DNA from 2 places in the Streptomyces sp. NPDC054849 genome. Region 1 is predicted to be linked to the other one. Evidence: predicted binding sites of a transcription regulator. Region 1 holds the regulator's gene; the other holds the start of a gene.
What was found. The regulator HspR, encoded in region 1, represses chaperone genes until heat shock. The targets are predictions, from matches to a motif close to TTGAGNNNNNNNNNCTCAA.

Region 1 (3,405 bases):
GGAGATTTGACGCGGAACGACACAAACCCGACACATCCCCACCCCGTCACGTCCATGTGCGCCGAGGGGACGCGGCTCTACGCGACAGCACTGAGCACGGGCCGGATCGCCCGGGGCGAGATCCAGAACGCCCCCTGCCTGCTTGAATTCGCTCTTCTGCAGCCCGACCCGGATGACGCGAACCAACTGCGTCCGGTTCCACCGTCCGTCGCTTTGGCTCAACGGCTCCATCCGATTGAACGCGAGATCCAGGACCGCCGACGCAGCGCTGTAGATCTCACCGACACTTTCGAGCCTTTCCTCGCCATCAGTGCACAGAGTCCGGCCAACACCCACGCCATCACGGTGCTGGAGGGCTTCGAACGGATCAACGCCGCCCTGAACCTCGCGACGGCCGAATGCCACACCGAGGTCCTGACGGTCCAGCCGGGCGGCGCCCGGCCCTCCGTGGCCCTCACCCAGGCCCTGGAGCGGGACCAGCCGCTGATCGACCGCGGGGTCAGCATACGGACCCTCTACCAGCACACCGCCCGGCACAGCCAGGGCACGCTCGCCTACGTGGACCGGATCTCCACGGGGAAGGTGGAGATCCGCACGCTCGAAGAGCTGATAGAGCGTCTCATCATCTTCGACCGCACGGTCGCCTTCATCCCGGTGAGCGACGACCGCCGGGTCGCCCTGGAACTGCGCCACCCGGGCCTGGTCGACTACCTCATCAAGGTGTTCGAACAGCTGTGGCACCGGGCCGTGCCGCTGCAGGAGGAGGTGACGTACCGGAGCACCCCCGGGGGGATATCGGGCGTGCAGCGGACCATCGCCCAGCTCCTCATCGAGGGCCACGTCGACGAGGCCATCGCCCGCCGCCTCGGCATGAACGTCCGCACCTGCCGCGCCCACATCGCCAAGCTCGCCACCACCCTCGGCAGCGGCAGCCGCGCCCAGCTCGGCTATCTCATCGCGCAGTCCGGCATCCTGGGCCGGCCCTCCGGCCCGGACCGGGACTGCGACGGGGACGCACACCACGACCGGGACCCGGACGGGGACGTGGACGCTGACGGGGACCGGGAAGGCCTCTAGAACGCCCTCAGGCCCCGCCCCGGGAGGGGCGGAGCCTGAAGAGGTGCGAAGAGACCGGGTCAGTCCAGCGGGCGCTTGGGGCTGGGCCTCCAGACCACCAGGGCACTGCCCGGCTGCGGAGGCTGGTACGGGACCAGATCGCGCCGGTACGAGGCGTGCACCTGGGCCTCGCGGGCCTGCAGCGTGGCCGCCGCGCCGTCCACCGCCGCGGAGAGCTCGGCCACGCGCTGCTGCAGCGCGGCGACCTGGTTCTCCAGTTCGATGATCCGCTTGATGCCCGCCAGGTTGATGCCCTCGTCCTGGGACAGCGCCTGCACCGTGCGGAGCAGTTCGATGTCGCGGGCCGAGTAGCGCCGGCCGCGGCCGGCCGTACGGTCCGGGGAGACCAGGCCGAGACGGTCGTACTGGCGCAGGGTCTGCGGATGCAGTCCGGAGAGCTGGGCGGCCACCGAGATCACGTAGACCGGGGTCTCGTCGGTGAGTTGGTAGCCCCCGCCCAGGCGGGAGGACTGTCGTCGGCGGCCGTCCATGGTCATGCTCCCTTCGCGGACTCGAACAGCGCGGAACGCGGGTCCTGCGACTCCGTCGCCTCGCGGTACATCTCCAGCGCCTCGCGGGCCTTGTCGGACAGCTCGGCCGGTACCGCCACTTCCACGGTCACCAGCAGATCGCCGCGGGTGCCGTCCTTGCGGACCGCGCCTTTGCCGCGGGCCCGCATGGTGCGGCCGTTGGGGGTGCCCGGCGGCAGCTTCAGCGTCACCGAGGGGCCGTTCAAGGTCGGGACCTTGATGTCGGCTCCCAGCGCCGCCTCCGCGAACGTCACCGGCACGGTCACGGTCAGGTTGTCGTCCTTGCGGCCGAACACCGGGTGGGTGTCGACGTGCACCACCACGTAGAGGTCGCCGGCGGGACCGCCGCGCTCGCCCGGCGCGCCCTTTCCGCGCAGCCGGATCCGCTGGCCGTTGGAGACGCCCGCCGGGATCCGGACCTGCATGGTGCGGGAGCTGCGGGCGCGCCCGCTGCCCTTGCAGACGTCGCAGGGGGTCTCCGCGATCAGGCCGCGGCCCTTGCAGTCCGCGCACGGGTCGGTCAGCGAGAAGCCGCCGCCGCTGCCGCGCGAGACCTGTCCGGTGCCGACACACGTAGGGCACACCCTGGGCGTGCCGTTCTTGTCGCCGGTGCCCGAGCAGGCCTTGCAGGGCGCCTGGGAGGACATCCGGAGCGGGACCGTGGCCCCGTCCACCGCCTCCGTGAAGGAGAGGGTGACCTCCGACTCGATGTCCTGGCCGCGGCGCGGCTGGGTACGGGGGCCCGTACCCGCGCCGGCGCCGCGGTTGAAGAGGCCGCCGAAGACGTCGCCGAGCCCGCCGCCGAAGCCGCCGGGCGCGCCGGCGCCCTGCTGCGTGCCCCCGAAGAGGTCGCCCAGGTCGAAGTTGAACGAGCCGCCGCCACCCGGCCCGGGGCGAAAGCCACCGTTGCCGAACAGGGCGCGCGCCTCGTCGTACTCCTTGCGCTTCTTCGCGTCGCCGAGGATGTCGTTCGCCTCGGAGATCTCCTTGAAGCGCTCCTCGGCGGAGGCGTCGCCCTTGTTGGCGTCCGGGTGGAACTCGCGTGCGAGCTTCCGGTACGCCTTCTTGATCTCGGCCTCGGTGGCGTCCTTCGGGACACCGAGGACCTTGTAGTAGTCCTTCTCGACGAAGTCCTTCGTGCTCATCCCCGGTGTCCCTCCTCTCGTGCCTCTACGTGTGGTGCATCAGCCCTTGTCGGGGGCATCCGCGTCCTTGTCCGACGGCGCTTCGCCCTCCGCGGACTCGGACTTGGGGGCCGCGCCCGGCTGGGGCTCGGCCACCGCGACCCGTGCGGGACGGATCGTACGCTCGCCGATCCGGTACCCCGGCTGAAGGATCGCCACGCAGGTCGTCTCGGTGACGTCCGGCGCGTACGAGTGCATCAGGGCCTCGTGGATCGTCGGGTCGAAGGGCTCGCCCTCCTTGCCGAACTGCTGCAGACCCATCTTGGCGGCGACCGTCTCCAGCGATTCGGCCACCGACTTGAAGCCGCCGACCAGCTCGCCGTGCTCCCGCGCCCGGCCGATGTCGTCCAGGGTCGGGAGGAGCTCCGTCAGGAGGGACGCGACCGCGATCTCCTTGACGGTGATCCGGTCCCGCTCCACCCGGCGGCGGTAGTTCTGGTACTCCGCCTGGAGCCGCTGGAGGTCCGCGGTGCGCTCGGAGAGCGCCGTACGGGCCTGGTCCAGCTGCGCCAGCAGGGCTGCGTCCTGCGCGATGTCCCCGGCCGGGGACGCCCCCTCCGCCGTGTCGGCGGAGT
Region 2 (3,405 bases), on a different contig from region 1:
TCCACGAACAGCACGTCGCCGCCCGCGCCGGTCACCGCGAGGCCGGTCGCCACACCGGGGACCGCGGTGCGCCGCTCGGCCGGGTCCTGGGCGGACTCCGGCACGTGGTGCGGGCGCCCGATCAGCCCGCGCAGCTCGCCGGCGCCGATGTGGAACGGCAGCTCCCGCTCGCCCAGTTCGTGCTGCGAGGCCACCTTGCGCAGCAGTCGGGCGAGGGACCGCTCCAGGGTGCGCACGCCCGCCTCGCGGGTGTACTCCCCGGCCAGCTTGCGCAGGGCGTCCTCCTCCAGGACCACCTCCTCGGCGGCGAGCCCGGCCCGCTCCAGCTGACGCGGCAGCAGGTGGTCCCGTGCGATGACCACCTTCTCGTCCTCGGTGTACCCGTCGAGGCGGACCAGCTCCATCCGGTCGGCCAGCGCCTCCGGGATGGACTCCAGGACGTTGGCCGTGGCCAGGAACACCACGTCGCTGAGGTCGAGCTCCACTTCCAGGTAGTGGTCGCGGAAGGTGTGGTTCTGCGCCGGGTCCAGGACCTCCAGCAGGGCGGCCGCCGGGTCGCCGCGGTAGTCGGAGCCCACCTTGTCGATCTCGTCGAGGAGGACCACCGGGTTCATCGACCCGGCCTCCTTGACGGCCCGGACGATTCGGCCCGGCAGGGCGCCGACGTAGGTCCGGCGGTGTCCCCGCACCTCCGCCTCGTCCCGTACACCGCCGAGGGCGACCCGGACGAACTTACGGCCCATGGCGTGGGCCACGGACTCGCCGAGGGAGGTCTTGCCGACCCCGGGCGGCCCGACGAGTGCGAGCACGGCCCCGCCGCGGCGCCCGCCGACGACGCCCATGCCGCGCTCGCTGCGCCGCTTCCTGACGGCGAGGTACTCGGTGATGCGGTCCTTCACGTCGCTCAGCCCGGCGTGCTCGGCGTCCAGCACCGCCCGGGCCCCCTGGATGTCGTACCGGTCCTCGGTGCGCTCGTTCCAGGGCAGTTCCAGCACGGTGTCCAGCCAGGTCCGGATCCAGGAACCCTCCGGGCTCTGGTCGCTGGCCCGCTCCAGCTTCTCGACCTCCTTGAGCGCGGCCTCCCGCACCTTCTCGGGAAGGTCGGCGGCCTCGACGCGGGCCCGGTAGTCGTCGGACTCCTCGCCGTCCGCCTCCCCGTTCAGCTCGCGCAGTTCCTTGCGGACGGCCTCCAGCTGGCGGCGCAGCAGGAACTCCCGCTGCTGCTTCTCGACGCCGTCCTGGACGTCCTTGGCGATGGACTCGGCCACGTCCTGCTCGGCGAGGTGTTCGCTGAGTGCCTTGACCGCGAGCTTGAGGCGGGCGACGGGGTCGGCGGTCTCCAGCAGTTCGACCTTCTGAGCCACGGTCAGGAAGGGCGAGTACCCGGAGTTGTCGGCCAGCGCCGACACCCCTTCGATCTGCTGGACCCGGTCCACGACCTGCCAGGCGCCGCGCTTCTTGAGCCAGCTGGTCGCGAGCGCCTTGTACTCCTTGACGAGCTCGGTGACCGACCCGGGCAGGGGGTCGGGCACCTTCTCGGCGACGGTCTCGCCCTCGACCCAGAGCGCGGCGCCGGGCCCGGTGGTCCCGGCCCCGATGCGGACGCGGCCGACGCCGCGGATCAGCGCACCGGGATCCCCGTCGGAGAGCCGGCCCACCTGCTCGACCGTCCCGAGCACCCCGGTCCCGGCGTACTTGCCGTCGACCCGCGGCACGAGCAGCACCCGGGGCTTGCCTCCGCCGCCCGGGCCCGCCGCCTGCGCCGCCTCCACGGCCCCGCGCACCTCGGCGTCGGTCAGGTCCAGCGGAACGACCATTCCCGGCAGCACGACCTCGTCGTCAAGAGGCAGCACGGGCAGGGTGAGCGTTACGGACGTCGAAGCCATGATCTTCCCTCCGGCAGTGAAGTTGAGCTATGCCGACTCAATGCATGTGCGCCTCCCGATGTTCCCCTTGCACGTTCGCCCGGGGCGAACGGGCATCGCACCCCTGTCCGTACGCCGGTTCCACGCGCCGTCGGGCGCTACGCCGCCGCCGTTCCCGTGGCGCCCGTCACACGGCGGAGATGCGGATGTCGCCCGAGGAGGTCTTCACCGAGAGACCGGAGGAGGCGGCAAGGTCCGAGGCCGGGCCGACGTCTTTGGTGCCGGAACTCGTGGAGACGTCGATCCGGTAGGGGGCCGGGGGGACCTCCACCGTGACGTCGCCCGAGGAGGTCTCGGCCTTGACCGAAGACGGGACCTTCGTGAAGTCCAGACGGGCGTCGCCCGAGGCCGAACGGACGTCGGTGCTCGACCCGAACAGGGCGGTGGCGCTGACGTCGCCCGAGGAGGTACGGATCTTCAACGGGCCCGCGATGCGCTCGGCCCGGACCTCGCCGGAGTCGGCCTTCAACTCTGCGGCCGCCACACCCGTCACGGTGATGCGGCCGCTGCTGCTCTCCAGCTTGACCGTCGCGGAGGCCGGGACCTCCAGGCGGTAGTCGATGGAGCAGCTTCCGGAGCAGCCGTTCGAGAAGGTGAGCACGCCCGCGCTGACCTGCTGGCCCGGTGTGGGGACGGTGTCTGCGCGGTAATGGACGGTACGGCGGACCGTGACGCCGGGACCGGCGCCGGGGGTGACCTCGATCGAACCGGCCCTGGTGTCCGGGACCTCCACGGTGGTGACGGCCTCGGCGACCGTCGCGTCGGCGGTAGCGGTTTTCCGCGGACCGTCCATGACGGAGCCCTCGGTGAGGGAGCAACCGGTCAGGAGGAGTCCGGCCGCGAGGGCGGCGATCGCGTTGCCGGCGAGGCGGTGTGACGTGGCGTGAGTGGTCATGAACCGATTCTCGCGACGGATCGCCGCCCGGCCGATGAGGCCCGTACCCGGCCCCTCGGTGGGGTTAACCCCCTGTCGTCCGCGGGTCCGTGGTCACCGGGCGCAGCGCGGAGGGCATGCCCCACTCGCTCCAGGAGCCGTCGTACACGGCTGTCTCCCGGTATCCGGCGAGGTGCGCGCCGAGGGCCAGCACGCAGGCGGTCACGCCGGAGCCGCAGGTGAAGTAGAGACGCTCCCGGTCCCCGGTCAGCGCCTCGAAGGCCGCCCGGAGTTCACCGGCCGGGCGCATCAGGCCCTCGGGGGTCTGGAGGTCGGCGAACGGCAGGTTGACCGCGCCCGGCATGTGGCCGCCGCGCAGGCCGGGGCGGGGTTCGGGGGCGGTGCCGGCGAAACGTTCACGGGTGCGGGCGTCGATGACGGCCGCGGCCGGGTCGGTCAGGGCCGGCGCGACAATATCGCTGCCGACGAGCAGACCGGCGCGGGGCCGGGCGGTGAAGGAGCCGCGCGGGCCGCCGTAGGCCGGGCCGGTGGCCTCGACGGGCCGGTCGGCGGCCGTCCAGGCGGGCAGTCCGCCGTCGAGGACGG

Region 2: a site for HspR is predicted at 1,909-1,927, ahead of lon (endopeptidase La). Genes of this name have one in related genera too.

Annotation. Positions count from the first base shown of each region.
Region 1 covers NZ_JBSGZI010000015.1:101,916-105,320, forward strand. The annotation lists gene ACWGIF_RS09980 (helix-turn-helix transcriptional regulator) at 1-1,077, shown strand, start outside; gene ACWGIF_RS09985 (heat shock protein transcriptional repressor HspR) at 1,137-1,607, opposite strand; gene dnaJ (molecular chaperone DnaJ) at 1,610-2,791, opposite strand; gene grpE (nucleotide exchange factor GrpE) at 2,831-3,405, opposite strand, start outside.
Region 2 covers NZ_JBSGZI010000003.1:83,593-86,997, forward strand. The annotation lists gene lon (endopeptidase La) at 1-1,886, opposite strand, end outside; gene ACWGIF_RS02625 (DUF4097 family beta strand repeat-containing protein) at 2,053-2,820, opposite strand; gene ACWGIF_RS02630 (sulfurtransferase) at 2,885-3,405, opposite strand, start outside.